4 regions of the Enterobacter sp. ECC_219_Taxon_10 genome follow, and region 1 is predicted to be linked to each of the others. Evidence: predicted binding sites of a transcription regulator. Region 1 holds the regulator's gene; each other region holds the start of a gene.
What was found. The regulator CRP, encoded in region 1, controls carbon source genes, mostly activating them, when cyclic AMP is high. The targets are predictions, from matches to a motif close to ATGTGANNNNNNTCACAT.
Positions count from the first base shown of each region.

Region 2: the regulator CRP is predicted to act here: its motif matches at 3,437-3,454, upstream of cdd (cytidine deaminase).
Region 3: the regulator CRP is predicted to act here: its motif matches at 1,335-1,352, upstream of aaeR (HTH-type transcriptional activator AaeR).
Region 4: the regulator CRP is predicted to act here: its motif matches at 3,112-3,129, upstream of rhaS (HTH-type transcriptional activator RhaS).

Region 1 is NZ_CM178005.1:4,476,833-4,481,278, reverse strand. Features, by position in the region: gene AC4ICF_RS21440 (YccS/YhfK family putative transporter) at 1-1,172, opposite strand, end outside; gene crp (cAMP-activated global transcriptional regulator CRP) at 1,230-1,862, opposite strand; gene AC4ICF_RS21430 (OsmC family protein) at 2,174-2,578, shown strand; gene AC4ICF_RS21425 (phosphoribulokinase) at 2,645-3,514, opposite strand; gene AC4ICF_RS21420 (YheU family protein) at 3,545-3,763, opposite strand; gene AC4ICF_RS21415 (hydrolase) at 3,760-4,446, opposite strand, start outside.
Region 2 is NZ_CM178005.1:3,297,539-3,301,984, reverse strand. Features, by position in the region: gene mglC (galactose/methyl galactoside ABC transporter permease MglC) at 1-88, shown strand, start outside; gene AC4ICF_RS15720 (glutamine synthetase family protein) at 138-1,526, opposite strand; gene sanA (outer membrane permeability protein SanA) at 1,648-2,367, opposite strand; gene cdd (cytidine deaminase) at 2,494-3,378, opposite strand; gene AC4ICF_RS15705 (CidB/LrgB family autolysis modulator) at 3,508-4,203, opposite strand; gene AC4ICF_RS15700 (CidA/LrgA family protein) at 4,200-4,446, opposite strand, start outside.
Region 3 is NZ_CM178005.1:4,373,441-4,377,886, forward strand. Features, by position in the region: gene aaeB (p-hydroxybenzoic acid efflux pump subunit AaeB) at 1-41, opposite strand, end outside; gene aaeA (p-hydroxybenzoic acid efflux pump subunit AaeA) at 47-979, opposite strand; gene aaeX (p-hydroxybenzoic acid efflux pump operon protein AaeX) at 987-1,190, opposite strand; gene aaeR (HTH-type transcriptional activator AaeR) at 1,370-2,296, shown strand; gene tldD (metalloprotease TldD) at 2,398-3,843, opposite strand; gene yhdP (AsmA2 domain-containing protein YhdP) at 3,928-4,446, opposite strand, start outside.
Region 4 is NZ_CM178005.1:4,818,262-4,822,707, reverse strand. Features, by position in the region: gene rhaD (rhamnulose-1-phosphate aldolase) at 1-109, opposite strand, end outside; gene rhaA (L-rhamnose isomerase) at 231-1,490, opposite strand; gene rhaB (rhamnulokinase) at 1,487-2,956, opposite strand; gene rhaS (HTH-type transcriptional activator RhaS) at 3,258-4,094, shown strand; gene rhaR (HTH-type transcriptional activator RhaR) at 4,168-4,446, shown strand, end outside.

The DNA of each region.
Region 1 (4,446 bases):
CAGTAGGGTTTCGGCAGGTGCAGCGCCATGCCCATCAGGCTGGCGATACTGAGCATGACGCTAATTCGTGCGGCGTTGCGCAGGGCGGACGATTTAAGAGAAAGATAGCTTTTGAGCGCCGGCAGCAGCGGCAGACGTTTTTGTTTATCCGCCATCAGGTCGCGGGGATAAAGCGGTCGCTGGGTGCGCAGCACGCGGGCGATGCGGCTGAAGTGCCAGGCGGCAAACTGGCCGACCGGATTTTCCGGGTGCTGACGGGCAATTTTCTCCAGCGCGCCGAGCTGTTTGTCCATGTTAAAGCGCGTGGGGTAGCGGTGATAAAGTATATCGTCAGCCAGCACCCGCAGGCGCGCGGAGACGGTCTGCGCGTTCCAGCGAATCACCGCTTCGGCATGGCTGCGCTCAACCAGCTTTTGCACCTCCTGCGGGTGATGAAGGCTAACGGAGATATGCTCCTGAAGGTCCAGCCCCACCTGGAAGGTACGCAGCAGCCGTTTGTACTCGTGGTTCTTGTTTGCGGCGAGCATATGCAGCTGCTGATAGCACTGGCTTATCAAATCCACCACTTTTTGCTGGCGCGTCAGCAGCGGCGGTAAGGATTTTTCCGGATCGGTATGCTGGGTGAGCAGGGTGTATTTGGCTTCGCAGTAATCCGCAAGCTGCACGTAGAGCAGGCTCAGAGATTCTCGCAGCGGCTGCTCTCGCCATAGCCAGAACCAGAACCAGTTAAACAGCCCGTACCACAGCGTGCCGAGGGCGTAGATCAGCAGCGGCTCCCACACGGGCATATTCCCGGCGAGGCTCAGGGTAAAGATGGCCGCAATGAGTGACGCTGGAAGCAGGCGAGCGTGCAGCGAGCTGATTTCCGCCGTGACGCCGAGGGTCATCGCCAGCACGGTCAGGATCAGCGGCAGGGGAATATCGCGAGCCAGTAACAGCTGCACCGCGAGGCTACAGCCTGCAAACAGGCAGCCGCCGATAATCAGGCGTTTGAAAAAGCGCTTATGCGGCGTGTCCAGACCGGCAATGTTGCAGCAGGCGGGCACGAGGGAAAACAGCAGGCCCTGCTGAAGATGACCCAGGAGCAGGCCCACGGCCACGGGAAGACACAACACCAGCGTTTGTCGCAGTGCGTAGTTAACTTCCGGGTGATAGATCAGCCTGCGCCACATGGGGAAAAGAGACAAAAACGGCGTGACACCTCGCGATGGCACGCCGTTTAAGCAGGATTAACGGGTTCCGTAAACCACGATGGTTTTACCGTGGGCGGAGATCAGGTTTTGATCTTCCAGCATTTTCAGAATACGGCCCACTGTTTCACGGGAGCAACCGACGATCTGACCAATTTCCTGACGGGTAATTTTAATTTGCATGCCGTCCGGGTGGGTCATAGCGTCTGGCTGTTTCGCCAGGTTCAGCAGGGTTTGCGCGATACGGCCGGTCACGTCCAGGAAGGCGAGGTTACCCACTTTCTCTGACGTCACCTGCAGACGGCGCGCCATCTGGGAAGAAAGACGCATCAGGATGTCAGGGTTTACCTGAATCAGCTGACGGAATTTCTTGTAAGAAATTTCAGCCACTTCACATGCTGTCTTTGCACGAACCCAGGCGCTACGTTCCTGGCCTTCTTCAAACAGGCCCAGTTCACCGATAAAATCGCCCTGGTTCAGATAAGAAAGGATCATCTCTTTCCCTTCCTCATCTTTGATCAGCACTGCCACCGAGCCTTTGACGATGTAATACAACGTTTCCGCTTTTTCACCCTGGTGAATCAGCGTGCTCTTCGATGGGTACTTATGAATGTGGCAATGAGACAAGAACCATTCGAGAGTCGGGTCTGTTTGCGGTTTGCCAAGCACCATGCGCTGTTATCCTCTGTTATAAGCTGTCACCAGAGTCATCAGATGCATCCGGACTCTGGGGTTGCAATCGAATTCTTACCCATACCCTGGGAAGTCGGCTGTCGTAACGTTTCGCAGCCAGTAAAGTTTGATGTCCTCTGCATACATGTGTAACGTCAATGTATTACTGTAGCATCCTGAGTGTTTTAGCATAGCTTTCGCCGCGTGTCTCCTGGTGTCTCGCTTCAGCATGATGCAGGTCGCCTTCCATTGCGAGAAATGTAACGCACGCGTAATCTGTCACCAAAAATGCAACGTTGGAGTTAATGAATATGCAAGCGCGCGTGAAGTGGGTTGAAGGTTTAACGTTCCTGGGGGAGTCCGCGTCAGGACACCAGATTTTGATGGATGGTAACTCCGGCGATAAAGCGCCGAGCCCAATGGAAATGGTGCTGATGGCGGCAGGTGGATGCAGTGCGATTGACGTGGTGTCGATTCTGCAAAAAGGTCGTCATGACGTAACGGATTGCGAGGTTAAACTCACCTCAGAACGTCGCGAAGAGGCGCCACGCCTGTTCACCCACATAAATCTGCACTTTGTTGTCACCGGGAAAGCGCTGAAAGACGCGGCGGTTTCACGCGCGGTGGACCTGTCTGCGGAGAAATACTGCTCTGTGGCGCTAATGCTGGAGAAAGCGGTAAAAATTACGCATTCGTATGAAGTGATTGAGGTGTGATTCACGGGGCATCGTGCGTGTTGATGCCCTCACCCTAACCCTCTCCCACGGGGAGAGGGAACATGTTTACGCGATCTGCTTCCCTTCCATCAACCGCTGAACCAGCGGCGTCATGATGAGCTCCATTGCCAGCCCCATTTTTCCACCCGGCACCACTAACGTATTCATGTGCGAAATAAACGAGCCCTGCAGCATCGCCAGCAGCCAGGGGTAATCAATGCCTTCAAGATTGCGGAAGTGGATCACCACAAAGCTCTCGTCCAGCGACGGGATGCTTTTCGCCGCGAACGGATTGGAGGTGTCCACCGTCGGCACGCGCTGGAAGTTAATGTGGGTGCGGGAGAACTGTGGCGTGAGGTAATTGATGTAGTCTTCCATGGAGCGCACCACGGAGTCCATCACCGCCTCGCGCGAATGGCCGCGCTCGCTCATGTCACGCGTTAGCTTCTGGATCCACTCCAGGTTAACGATAGGGACCACCCCGACCAGAAGATCCACGTGGCGCGCCACGTCGTGCTGAGGCGTAACCACGCCGCCGTGCAATCCTTCATAAAATAATACATCGGTGGGTTCCGGCAGCGGTTGCCAGGGGGTAAAGGTGCCCGGTACCTGGTTCCAGGGTACGGCTTCATCGTAGGTGTGAAGATACTTGCGGGACTGCCCGGTACCGCTCTGCCCGTATTCGCGGAAGGTTTGCTCCAGCAGACCGAAATCATTGGCTTCCGGGCCGAAGTAGCTGATGTGTTTACCCAGATCGCGCGCCTTGCGGATCGCCATGTCCATCTCCGGGCGCGTATAGCGGTGAAAGCTGTCGCCTTCGACCTCCGCCGAACGGAGATTCAGCTGGGCGAAAATCTTGCGAAAAGCGAGGCTGGTGGTGGTGGTTCCCGCACCACTCGACCCCGTAACGGCAATAATGGGATGTCTGGCAGACATAGCAACTCCCTGACTGAAAAGGTTGGAAGATCAGCCGTGAAACGCGTTGCGGGGCATGATATTGACCGTCTCATGCAGTTCTGACCACACCAGCACCACGTCGCCGCTTTTCAGCTGGCGTTTAACATCGTTGACCTTTTGCTCAAGCGAACGCTCATGTTCACCATAATCGGTGCCTTCGCGTAATACAAAGCTTTCAATCAGATTATCGAGCGTTTCGGGAGCCAGATCTTGCCAGGGAATGATCATTTTGCACCGTCCAGGTAAGGAGTAAGCCAGTCAGGAATACGCGCCTCCAGCCACATTTTCGGGCGGCGCAGCGTGCCGCCGATAAACCCAACGTGGCCGCCATGTTCAGTTAACTGATAGTGAACGTTGTCGGGCAGGAATTCCTGCGCGGGGATCGAATGGTGATCCATAAACGGGTCATCCTTGGCGTGAATGATCAGCGTCGGCTGCGTGATTTTGCTGAGCAGCGGCATGGCGCTGCACTGACGATAATAGTCAATTGCATCGGCGAAGCCGTGGATTTTCGCAGTGATCAGATCGTCGAACTCGCGAATACGACGCACCTTTTTCAGCTGGCGCAGGCTTACCGGCAGGGTATCCGGGTAGGCCTTGAGCTTACGCGCCGCGTTGGCCTTCAGCAGGTTAAGCAGGTAGCGCTGATAGACGCGGGAAAAGCCTTTATCCATATGGTAGCTGCACTGCTCCAGCATAAACGGCGCGGAAACAATCACTGCAGCATTCAGCGGTACGCTGTCGCCCTCTTTGGCCAGCAGGCAGGCGAGCATATTTCCGCCCAGCGAATAGCCCACGGCGGCCGTTGGCACGGTGCCAAAGTTGTCCCGCAGCCAGTGTAAAAACCACGTTCCGTCTTCGGTTTCACCCGAGTGATAAATGCGTTTCTGCCGGTTCGGCTCGCCGCTACA
Region 2 (4,446 bases), 1.2 Mb from region 1:
GAACCCGTACTGGCAGTACATCATCAAGGGCGCCATCATTATCTTCGCTGTGGCGCTGGATTCACTGAAGTACGCACGCAAGAAGTAATCGCTCCTCGCGTTACGCGGCCCGCTCACCGAGCGGGCTTTTTTATGCCCTACGCCAGATGTGACTCTTCGCGGGTCACAACGCTCTCAAACCAGTCGAGCTCTGAAAGCTTACAGGCCACCCACTGTTCGCAAAAGGCGTCACCCAGGCTGTCGGTAAGGTACTGACAGCGGGAAAATGTCTCGATTGCTTCCTGCTGAAACAGCGGCAGGGTGGGTTCATCATGCTGCGGTTCAGGCAAATCGTCCTCGTCGATATTTTCCAGCCCGTACAGCATGCCGGTCAGGATCGTGGCGGCGACCAGATAGGGATTGGCGTCCGCCCCGGCCAGCCGGTACTCAATGCGGCGGTTGCTGTCCTCCGAACAGGGAATACGCAATGCGGCGGAGCGGGTGTTATAGCCCCAGGAGTTAAAGACGGGTTCCGTCAGGTTTTTACGCAGGCGACGAAACGCGTTAACTCCAGGCGCAAGGATGGCGATAGAGGCGGGCATCAGCGCCAGCTGCCCGGCGATGCACAAACGCATCATGCTGTTAAGCGCGTTCACCGGAGAAGCAAAAACGTTTTCGCCGCGACTGTTATTCAGGCTGAAATGGAAGTGTAAACCGCTGCCGGCCAGCTGGCTGAAAGGCTTAGCCATAAAGTTGGCCTGCAGGCCGTGCTTTTCGGCTACGTAACGGGTCATTCGGCGCAGGGCAAGCACGTTATCGCAGACCTCAATGACGCGATGGCTGTGCTTCAGGTTTAATTCGTACTGACCGGATTCGGCTTCCGCCACGATCCCGGACAGCGGGATGCGCTGAAGGTGTGCCAGCTGTTCCAGCTCGTCAAACAGTGCCGCATGGGTTGTTGAGGTATCCATATGAAAACACCCCTGATTTTGCGGATCCCGATCGCGTTGACCCGTCAGATAGAATTCGATTTCCGGAGCAATCACCGGATAGAGCCCGTGCTGGTGGAAGCGGGACAGGACGTTCTGCAGGATGACTCGTGGCTCCAGCGGGCAGGGTTTATCGTCGCTGTCTTGCATCGTCAGCAGGATCTGCGCGTTGTGCTGCGGATCCTGCGGGCAGGGGCGCAGGGAACCGGCGACGGGGAGGCAGAGTCGGTCCGGTTCATCATGAAGCGGGGCGGCGATTTTTCCTTTCTGATCCATAGAGTAGACGGAGAGGGGAAAGTAACAGCCTTTTTCCAGCGCCAGCATGCTCTCTACCGGGAGCCGCTTGCCGCGCATAATGCCGTTGATATCGTTCAGGTAAACGTCAATATGTTTCGTCTGCGGGTAACGTTCGAGATAATCCGCGACTTCGACCGAAACGTTGTGCTGCAGCGCGTCAATTTTTTCATCAAGCCAAAGGCCGGAATTGAGTGCGCCAGGAAGCGATAAACCGGGAAAGTTAAAATAGGGACGGAGACTTTTCAGGAAAAACGCATTCATTATCGAGTTCATAGTCATTCTTCAATGAAGCCGTAGCGGCAGTGAACTCAGCATAAAGGGGGCGGCGTAAAGGGGGGATAAAAAGCGTCAGGCCCGGCGTAAAGAAAGTATAAAGGCGAGGCTATTTTTTCTCTTTTTTCTGCATATCAAGCAGTTGCTCCGGGGTGACGGCCGGGTAACCCTGCGCGTCTTCCGGTACTTCATGCATCGCCGGGATCGGCACCAGCGGGCCGAGGAAGCGCGGTTCGCGTTTGAAAATGTAGAGGTCTGCCAGAGCGCCAAAACGCGCGCCGAACTCGCGGACGCGCACGCTCAGCATATCTTTTGGCGACGGCACGGCGTAACACTGCGCCTGAATGCCCATATGCAGCGCGATAAACAGCGCGCGCTCGCAGTGGAAGCGCTGAGTGATGATGATGAAGTCGTTGGTGTCGAAGACTTTGCGCGTACGCACGATGGAGTCCAGGGTGCGGAATCCGGCGTAGTCGAGCACGATATCTGCAGGATCGACGCCAGCGGCAATCAAATCCTTCCGCATCGTCACCGGCTCATTATAGCTTTGCAGGGCGTTATCGCCGCTTAGCAGCAGGTAGTTCACCTTGCCGCTATTGTAGGCGTTCAGCGCGCCCTGAATGCGGTAGCGGTAGTACTGGTTGATCACCCCGGTGCGGTAATACTTGGCGGTGCCGAGCACCACGCCAACCTGACGATAGGGCAGGTCCTGCAGATCGTCAAAGATGTAGGGGGCGGTTTTCCAGCTCATCCAGCGGTCGAGACCCAGCACGATAAACAGCAGTATGCCGACCAGGACAGACAGGCTGTAAAAAACGCGCTTTAACATGGAGATGGCTCGTTCGTGGATGAAATTTAACTCAGGCTACTTTACCCGCCTGGTTAGCGCAAGAAACAGCGACTCAACTGAGGGGTTTTTCAGCAACGTGGCGGACATTTCTGTCCGCCGGAAGGTTTATGCCAGCAGGACGCGGTCGATCGTCGTGCAGCCTAACGCCTTGAGCGTCGCGGCGGTGGCATCCCACTGGATCAGTGGCGCATCGGCTTTTTCGGCCAGAATGGCGCGCTGAATGTCCGGATAATCGTAGCCGTTCAGGCTCAGCAGGTTGAGCGCGCCCTGTAGTGGCGGCAGCGTTGGGTTAAACGCGGCGTTTTCCGCATAGCTGCCGGTGAAGATACGGCCGTCGCGGCACTGCAGCGCCACGCCGCTCGGGGATTTGCTGTAAGGCGTGTGGCTTTTGTTCGCCGCGCGAATGGCCGCCTGGTTCAGGTCATCGCCGGACAGGGCGAAACCGTGATCCTGCTCGTCCATCAGCAACGTTTTGATCTCCAGATCTTTCGGGCCAAAGGCGTCAGGCAGGTAATCGCCCAGCGTGTGCGGTGCGCGTCCCGGCAGGTTGATGCGCAGCTGCAGCCCGCTGTTCAGCTCGTTCATAAACTGACGGCAGTGGCCGCAGGGGGTGTAGTTAACGGTAATGGCGCTCAGGGCTTTCTCACCGCGCAGCCAGGCGTGGCTGATGGCGCTCTGCTCGGCGTGAACGGTCTGCTGCATGGTCGCGCCCAGGAACTCCATATTGCCGCCGAAGTACCAGGTACCGCTGATGCCGCGCGCAATGGCCCCGACGTTAAAGTGGGAGAGATCGGCCCGCGCGCAGGCGGCAGCCAGGGGAAGCAGTGCGAAAGCCAGCGCGTCTTCGTCCAGTCCCGTTGCCTGTTTCAGCACCGTGACCTGCTCCGCGGTCAGCAGGGCGGGGAAGTGTGCATCTGCCAGAACGGGAGCAAGGGCTGACTGCAAATTCTCTGCAAGCTGGGCGAAGGCAGCTTGAAAACGTGGGTGCATGGCGTTTGCCTCATAAAGGTTAATGGATCGGTAGTTTACGGAGCCGTTAGGGCTTTATATGTGATCCACTTCTCATTATGTATGCAACTTATGAAATCAAAATGAAATTTGCGCGACGCATCGCAAATTTTAGCCCATCACCGCCAGAATCAGCGGGAAAATGAACGGGGCCAGCAGGGAGGTGATAATTCCGCAGATCACCAAAGCCAGCGAGCTAAACGCCCCTTCCTGATAATCCAGCTCCGCGCAGCGGGCAGTGCCCAGGGCGTGGGAGGCGGTCCCCATCGACAGTCCCCGTGCCGCTTTAGTATGAATACGCATCCCGTTCAGCAGGGTGTGACCAAACACCGCACCGAGAATACCGACGAAAATGACGCACATCGCGCTGATGGCCGGGATCCCGCCGAGGCTGCCACCGACAGCCATCGCGATAGGTGTGGTCACCGATTTTGGCAGAATAGAGGCGGCAATCTGCGGCGAGGCCCCCATCAACAGCGCTACCGACGTGCCGGTGATCATCGCCACCAGGCTGCCCACAAAACAGATGGTAATGATGGATTTCCAGCGGGCGCGGATCTGGTGGAGCTGCTCATATAAAGGAAAGGCGAGCGCCACAACGGCAGGCTGCAGCAGGTCGTTTAAAATTTTGCTGCCGGCAAAGTAGCGTTCATAAGGAATGTCGGTGAGCAGCAGGAACGGAATAATGACCACCATCGCCACCAGCAGCGGGTTCAGCAACGGCATTTTGAAACGTGCGGCAAGCTTGCGCGCGGCGAAGAACACCGCTAGGGTTAGCGGCAGCGACCACCAGATATTAGCCATCATTTTTTTGTTTTCTCCCCGATCACGTTGCGTTCGCCATGCACCAGATGCGAACTCCAGCTCACCACCAGGAAAACCACCAGCGTACTGACCGCGCATGAGACCACAATCGGGCCGAACTGGGCTTTGAGCAAATCAAAATACTGCATAACCCCGACGCCGATTGGCACGAAAAGCAGCGCCATATAGCGAATGAGGACGAAGCAGCCGGGGTTGACCCATTTTGCGGGCAGGATTTGCAGCGCC
Region 3 (4,446 bases), 100 kb from region 1:
GCGAAGCGAATGTGCTGGCTGGCGATGGAAAAGATACCCATGGCGATTAACCAAACTCGCGCAGGCGGTGGGCAATTTTACGGAAGAGCGAATCCTGGCTGGCATCCCGATCTTTTTCGCCGGTGATCACCACCGTCGCGGTAGTGCCCGCTGGCCACAGGTTGCCCTGCTGTTCGTCCAGATGAATACGTACTGGCACGCGCTGTGCCAGACGCACCCACTCCAGGTTGGAGTCCACCGTCGCCATCCCTTTGGCATCGTTAGAGCTGCTGGAGTTGGTTACCCCTGCGGCAACGCTGTCGACCGTGCCCTTAAAGACGCGGTTGCTGCCAAGCGGCGTGACTTCAGCCCGGTAACCCGGACGTACCCCCTCCAGCTTGGTCTCTTCCATATAGGCGAGCACGTAGAAGGAGTTCTGCTTAACCAGCGCCACGGCGGTTGAGCCGCGGGTAATGAACTCCCCGGCATAAACGTTGAGGTTGGTCACCCAGCCATCGGCTGGCGCGCGGATCACGGTACGCTCCAGGTCGAGCTTCGCCAGATCGCGCGTTGCCTGCGCTTTCGCCAGCTGGTGCAGCACGGTTTGCAGCACGTTGTTGGACTGGTCTATCTCTTCGCGGGACATGGCCTGTACGCCCAGCTGGTTACGACGACCCGCCTCGCGGCGTTTCTCCGCGGCCAGCGCCTGGTAATAGGCCACGTCGGCTTCCGCTTCCTCCAGCGCTTTCTGGTAGCGAGGCTGGTCGATGGTGAACAGGACCTGATCTTTTTTCACGAGCTGGTTATCGTGAACGTTGACCGCCGTGATAAGACCGGCCACGTCAGGGGCTATTGCCACCACGTCGGCGCTGAAGCGTGCATCACGCGTCCACGGTGATTCGGTGTAGTAGACCCAGGCACGGAAAATAGCGATGAAGGCGAGGATAACCAGCGCCATTGTGATGGCAGTGCGGGAGATTTTTCTTGTTAGCGTTTTCACATCAACCTCAGACAAACATGCGCGATATCAGGTAAAACAGGCAGCAATACAGCGCGGTATTGAACAATGCAGGGTGCCAGACAAAATCGTAGATCCCGGTAGGGACCAGCACCTTGCGCACCAGCCAGAAGATCGCCAGTGATAAAAGAAGCTCGAAAAATATCGGTGGGAACGACAGACCGAACACCACGATAACGGGAAACAGACTCATGTTAACCTTGATAAGAGAGAGTGCAGGCTTCAGAATTTTTTAGCGCACGCCACCGCAGGAGAGCAAGAAACGCCGGGCGAGAATGGCGCAGCCGTTATGTAATTAATAATATATTAACGTAACTGTTATGCTGTTATCTATAATATGTGATCTAAATCACTTTTAAGCCAGAGTGAACAATGGAACGTTTAAAACGCATGTCGGTCTTTGCCAAAGTGGTTGAACTGGGCTCGTTTACCGCCGCAGCACGCCAGCTTCAGATGAGCGTCTCATCCATCAGCCAGACGGTGTCCAAACTGGAAGATGAGCTTCAGGTTAAGCTGCTCAACCGCAGTACCCGCAGCATTGGGCTGACGGAAGCGGGTAAAATTTACTATCAGGGCTGCCGACGCATGATGCATGAAGTGCAGGATGTTCATGAGCAGCTCTATGCCTTCAACAACACCCCCATCGGCACGCTGCGCATCGGGTGTTCTTCAACTATGGCACAAAATGTTCTCGCTGCCATGACGGCAGACATGCTGAAGGAGTATCCAGGCTTAACGGTAAATCTGGTGACGGGCATTCCCGCGCCGGACCTGATTGCCGACGGGCTGGACGTGGTGATCCGCGTCGGCGCGTTGCAGGATTCCAGCCTGTTCTCGCGCAGGCTGGGCAGCATGCCGATGGTCGTCTGCGCCTCGAAAAGCTATCTGGCGCAGTACGGCGTTCCGGAGAAACCCGCCGATCTCACCAACCACTCGTGGCTGGAGTACAGCGTGCGGCCCGATAATGAATTTGAGCTGATTGCCCCGGAAGGGATCTCTACCAAACTGCTGCCGGAAGGACGGTTTGTCACTAACGATCCAATGACCATTTCGCGCTGGCTGGTGGCCGGTGCCGGGATCGCCTACGTGCCGTTAATGTGGGTGATCAACGAGATCAACAGCGGCGTGCTGGAGATCCTCTTCCCGCGCTACCAGTCCGATCCGCGTCCGGTGTACGCCCTGTATACCGAAAAAGACAAACTCCCGCTCAAGGTACAGGTGTGTATTAATTATCTGACCGAGTATTTTGTGGACGTGGCGGAGCTGTTTCAGGGGATGCGGGGAAGAAGAAAAGAATAGGTCTTTCCCCTCACCCTAACCCTCTCCCCAACGGGGAGAGGGGACTGCTCCGTGCGGTCTTTTCTCCCCGTTGGGGAGAGAGCCGGGGTGAGGGGGGGAAATTACGCCGTGCCGCCCACCGTCAGGTTGTCCACTTTCAGCGTTGGCTGGCCCACGCCAACCGGCAGGCTCTGGCCCTCTTTACCGCAGACGCCCACGCCGTTATCCAGCTTCAGATCGTTGCCGACCATGGAGATCTGCTGCATGGCTTCAATACCGGAGCCAATCAGCGTCGCACCTTTGACCGCTTTGGTCACTTTGCCTTTCTCGATCAGATACGCTTCTGACGTGGAGAAAACAAACTTACCGGAGGTGATGTCCACCTGGCCGCCGCCAAAGTTTGGCGCAAAGATACCGTAGTCCACGGATTCGATAATCTCCTGCGGTGTGGATTTGCCCGGCAACATGTAGGTGTTGGTCATGCGCGGCATCGGCAGGTGCGCGTAGGATTCACGACGGCCGTTACCCGTTGGCGCTACGCCCATCAGGCGCGCGTTGAGTTTGTCCTGCATGTAGCCTTTCAGCACGCCGTTTTCGATCAGCACGTTGTACTGGCCTGGCGTACCTTCATCGTCGATAGCCACCGAGCCGCGACGATCGCGCATGGTACCATCATCCACCACGGTGCAAAGCTCAGAGGAGACGAGCTGCCCGATCTGGCCGCTGAACACGGACGTTCCGCGACGGTTAAAGTCGCCTTCCAGGCCGTGGCCTACGGCCTCGTGCAGCAGCACGCCCGGCCAGCCTGCGCCCAGCACCACCGGGAATGTTCCGGCTGGCGCCGCGACGGCATTCAAGTTCACCAGCGCCATGCGCACGGCTTCTTTTGCCCACGCGTCAGCGCGCGCTTCGCCGTCAACGTCGCCCAGGAACCAGTCATAGCCGAAACGGCCGCCGCCGCCGCTTGAGCCGCGCTCGCGTTTGCCGTCGTCATCGACCTGCACGCTGATTGAAAGACGCACCAGCGGACGCACATCGGCCGCCAGCGTACCGTCCGTTGCCGCCACCAGAATCAGTTCATACACACCGCTCAGGCTGGCGGAGACTTCTTGTACGCGTTTGTCGGCGGCACGCGCCACTTTGTCCACGCGGCGCAGAATGTCCAGCTTCTCTTCACGGCTCATGCTCTGCAGCGGATCGATGCTGGTATAGAGCGCAGAGTGCTGCACTTCACCCAGGGTTTTCACGCGACCGTCGCCGGCATCGCGCACAATGGTACGCGCGGCCTGCGCGCTCTGCTCAAGCGCGGCCAGGCTTATCTGGTCGGCATAGGCAAAACCGGTTTTTTCGCCGCTGATGGCGCGCACGCCGACGCCCTGGTCAATGTTATATGAGCCATCTTTGATGATGCTGTCTTCTAAAACCCAGGATTCGTGATAGCTCGACTGGAAATAAAGGTCGCCGTAGTCGAGACGGCGTTCGGTCAGTTGACCAAGAATGGAGAACAGGTCCTGATGGCTCAGGCCGTTCGCTGCGAGCAAATGTTCACTTACCAGGTTCAGACTCATCGTATTGCTACTCGTTCGTTGCCGCCCGTGGCGGTATAAAGATCGTATTTATTGAGAGTGAGGCAATTACCTGCCCACGTCAAATCATTGCTGTGCATCTTTGCGCGGCTGGCGCAGCACCTCGTTAATCTGCGGTTTATCGACCGGACCGGTAATGCGGTAGCGCAAAATGGAGACCTTGCTCCACAGCGGCCCCAGCACTTTACTGGCGGCAAACACCGCCGCACCGACAATCGGGTTCACCACAAAGGCCGCCGCCACGCCAACGCTCGCGGAAATTTCCGGCGCCACCACGGCTTCCATATCCAGCTCGCGACGCACGAGGTTGACCGAGCCCTTCATGGCGATATCCGCTTCAAGGCCATCCACCAGCGTGTCGTCCGTGTGCAAAACGCCGTCCTTGATCCACGCCGTACTTCTGATGGAATCGTAGTAGAAGCCTTCGCTGAAGGTGTCGCTAAAATCAAAGCGCAGCTTGCGCAGCAGCGCATCAAAACTCAGCAGGCGCAGGATCTGTCCGGCGCGCCCCGTGCTCACGTCGGCGATTTCGCCTTTGCCAAAGTGTGTTTTCAGAATGCCGTTCAGTGACGCTTCGTCCGGCTT
Region 4 (4,446 bases), 340 kb from region 1:
GGCGCAGCGTCAGGTTGCCACCGTTGCGCTCGTCCCAGCCCTTCAGCCAGGCGTCGGAGGTGGCTTTGATCATGCCCTGGACGAACCAGGAGTGGGTGATAGTCTGCATAGTCTTTATTTTCCAGTTATCGCGGTGAGAGTTTCCCCTCACCCTAACCCTCTCCCCAAAGGGGCGAGGGGATGGTTTGCTCCCTCTCCCCTTTGGGGAGAGGGCAGGGGTGAGGGGCCAGCTACCCGCGCTGACTCAACACGTCTTTCTCATACGCCCGCACGTTTTCCAGCCACTGGCTGCCTGCCGGCACGTCGTTACGCTGGCAGTACATCTCCCAAACGGCCTGCCACGGCAGGGATTTTTGCTCTTCCAGCAGCGCCAGGCGCGCGGTGTAGTCGCCGTTTGCTTCCAGCTGTTTCAGCGCCGCGGTTGGCTCCAGCAGCGCGCGCAGCAGGGCTTTTTTCATATTCCGGGTGCCGATCACCCATGCCGCGATGCGGTTGATGGAGGCATCAAAGAAGTCGAGGCCAATGTGCACGCGGTCGAAGAGGTCATGACGGATGATTTCGCTGGCAATCGCCTGGGTTTCGTCATCCAGCAGCACCACGTGGTCGCTGTCCCAGCGCACCGGACGGCTGACGTGCAGCAGCAGGCGCGGCACGAAGAGCATGGCGGCGGAGATTTTGTCGGAGATCACCTCGGTCGGGTGGAAGTGACCGGCATCCAGACACAGCGCGGTCTGGCGGCTGGTGGCGTAACCCATGTAGAACTCATTCGAGCCGACGGTATAGCTCTCCGCGCCAATGCCGAACAGCTTGCTCTCCACCGCATCGATGTGGTGTGCCGGATCCAGTTTTTCGCTGATGGCCTCATCCAGCGCGGCCAGCAGACGCTGACGCGGGGCCAGGCGGTCGACGGTGATGTCTTTCATGCCGTCCGGGATCCAGATGTTCATCACTGACGGCGTGCCAAGCTGTTCACCAAAATAAGCCGAGACGCGGCGGCTGGCCTTCACGTGGTCGATCCAGAACTGACGGATTTCATCGTTGGCATGGGAGAGGGTAAAGCCGTCCGCGCTGAGCGGGTGCGAGAAGCAGGAGGGGTTGAAGTCCAGGCCCAGCCGGTTGGCTTTTGCCCATTCCACCCAGTTTTTAAAGTGTTCCGGTTTAATCGCGTTACGCGCCACTGGCGCGTCGGACTCCAGATAGATCGCGTGCAGGTTCAGGCGTTTTGGCCCCGGGATCAGGCTCAGTGCCAGCTCCAGGTCTGCACGCAGTTCGGTGGCGTTGCGCGCTTTACCCGGGTAGTTACCCGTCGCCTGGATGCCACCCGTCAGGGAACCGACCGGGTTCTCGAAGCCAGCGACGTCATCGCCCTGCCAGCAGTGCATGGAGACAGGCAGACGGTCGAGCTGGTGCAGCGCTGCTTCGACATCCACGCCAACGGCGGCGAAACGCTGTTTAGCCAGATCCCAGGCTTGTTCAAGTTGAGTGGTCATGCGCAAAGCTCCTTAGTCAGTCGTTTTTGCTGAAACTGCGCCCGGTAGCGGGCAATTTCATGGCAGGGGTTAGGGATGAAAGTAGTCAGGCGGGTATTCGCGGTGACCACCGAACGGAATTCATCGACGTCTGAAAGTTCGTCCAGGGCCATCAGCTGAATACCGATGTTGCCGAGCGTCGAGGCCTCCACCGGACCCGCCACCACGGTGATGCCGCAGGCATCGGCGCAGAGCTGGTTCAGCAACTGGTTCTGGCTGCCGCCGCCCACGATATGCAACTGGCTGAACGGTTTGCCGCGCAGGCTTGCCAGCTCGTTCAGAACATCCGCGTAGAGCAGGGCGAGGCTGTCAAAAATACAGCGCGCCAGCTCGGCAGGACGGGACGGGACCGGCTGTCCGGTCTCGAAACAGGCGGCCTGGATTTCGGCGCTCATATGCACCGGGTTAATAAAGCGGTCGTCATTCGGGTTGATCAGGAACGTACATGCCTGCAGCTTTTCGGTTTCGGCGATAAGCGCCGGCAGGTCGGAAATATGCTGTTCTTTCAGCATTCGCTGGAGCAGCCAGAGTCCCATGATGTTCTTCAGCACGCGGTAGCGCCCTTCGGCACCGCCTTCATTAGTGATGTTCGCCGTCATTGCGGCGTCGCTGGTGTATGGCGTTTTGCTCTCAAAGCCCATCAGCGACCAGGTGCCGGAAGAGAGGTAGGCCGCGTCTTTGCTGGCCAACGGGGATGCAATCACCGCGCTGGCGGTATCGTGACTGGCGACGGCGACAACAGGGATGGCGTTCCCCTGCGGGCAGAGCCACTGCCCGATCGCATTACCCGGATGGGTCGGCGTGCCGAACCAGGAAGGTGAGGCACCCGTCCAGGCCAGCAGGTGTTCATCCCAGCTATCGGTGTTGATGTTGACCAGCTGCGTGGTGGTGGCGTTGGTGTATTCCCAGTTCATGTTGCCGGTCAGCCGGTAGCTTAAGTAGTCCGGGACGAGCAGTGCATGCGCCACCTTTTTGACCAGCTCCGGCTGCTGCTCAACCAGCGCGCGCAGCTGATACAGCGTGTTAAACGGCAGAAACTGAATGCCGCTGCGGCCATAGATGTTGTGTTTGCCAAGCTGGGCTATGGCCTGTGCCATCAGCCCGTCGGTGCGGCTGTCTCGATACGAGACGGGCAGGCCGATGCGTTCGCCGTGGCTGTCGAGCAGAACGTAGTCCACGCCCCAGGTATCAATGCCGATGCTGTCGATGCGTATGCCGTCATTGCAGACGTTGTTCAGCCCGGTGCGGATCCCCGCTTCCAGGGCATCAATATCCCAGGTATCAAAACCGTCCTGTTTTTGCAGGCAGTTGGCGAAACGGTGCATTTCGCGAAGCGTGAGTGTGCGCTTGCCGCAGTCCCAGGTGGCGAGCATTACGCGGCCGCTGGATGCGCCTAAATCGACAGCTACACAATGGCGAAAAGTCATGATCAGGTCCCTTCTTAAGTCATTGGTGCTGAGTGTAAAAAAGGGAAGAAAAGGCCACCTTCTCGTCACTGACAGCACGAATCTCGCGCTGGCAAGGAAGCAAAGATGAACGTGAGGGAGTTCACAATTTCCAGGGAGGGCGGGGTTTTAGGGCAATGTGACGCTGACCGCATTTCCCGATTTTTCCGTCTGTTTCTTGAAAAACGGACAGTCTTTGCGACGTTTGCTGTCAAAAATTTAAGGTGAGTGTGGAAGGCCTTAATTACTATTTTGAGAACTTTTCTCATTGGTGGGGGCCGCTATGACCGTACTGCACAGCGTCGATTTTTTCCCGTCGGGAACATCTCCGATCGCGATTGAGCCACGGCTCCCGCAGGCCGCGTTTCCTGAACATCATCATGATTTTCATGAAATTGTGATTGTCGAGCATGGGACAGGCATTCATGTCTTCAACGGCCAGCCATACACCATCAGCGGCGGTATGGTGTGCTTCGTGCGCGATCGCGACAGGCATTTGTATGAACATACCGACAACCTGTGTCTGACCAACGTGCTCTATCGTTCGCCGGACGCGTTCCAGTTTCTGTCGGGATTGAACAAGCTACTGCCCCAGGAGCAGGATGGACACTACCCGTCTCACTGGCGAGTGAATCAGTCCACGTTGCAGCAGGTGCGCCAGCTGGTGAATCAAATGGAGCAGAGCGAGGACGGGCAGGAGACCCATGCCATTGCCACCCGCGAGCTGCTGTTTATGCAGCTGCTGGTGCTGTTGCGTCGCAGCAGCCTGGTGGAAGGGCTGGCAAATAACGACGCGCGGCTGAACCAACTGATGGCCTGGCTGGAGGACCATTTCGCCGAGGACGTGTGCTGGGAAACGCTGGCGGATAATTTTTCGCTGTCGTTGCGTACGCTCCATCGTCAGCTCAAGCAGCACACCGGGCTCACGCCGCAGCGCTACCTCAACCGCCTGCGCCTGATTAAAGCGCGTCACCTTTTACGTCACACCGACGAAAGCGTCACGGATATCGCGTATCGCTGCGGTTTCGGCGACAGTAATCACTTTTCGACCCTTTTTCGTCGCGAGTTTAGCTGGTCGCCGCGCGATATCCGTCAGGGGAAGGATGCTTCAATCCAGTAACGCGAAGGCAATCACCGTTTTATTGCCGCAAAATGGCTAATAATGTCCGGTTATTCACCGTAGAGGTTGTGGTGTGGCCGCTCAGTTAATTCTTCGCAAAGATGATTTTTTTGCCTCCGCGAGTCAGGCCGTCGCGGTGGCCGACCGCTACCCGCAAAATGTCTTTGCCGAGCATACCCACGAGTTTTGCGAACTGGTGCTCGTTTGGCGCGGCAACGGCTTACACATCCTCAACGACCGGCCCTACCGCATCACGCGTGGCGATCTGTTTTACATCCGCGGCGAAGACAAACACGCTTACGCCTCGGTTAACGATCTGGTTTTGCAGAACGTTATCTACTGCCCGGACAGG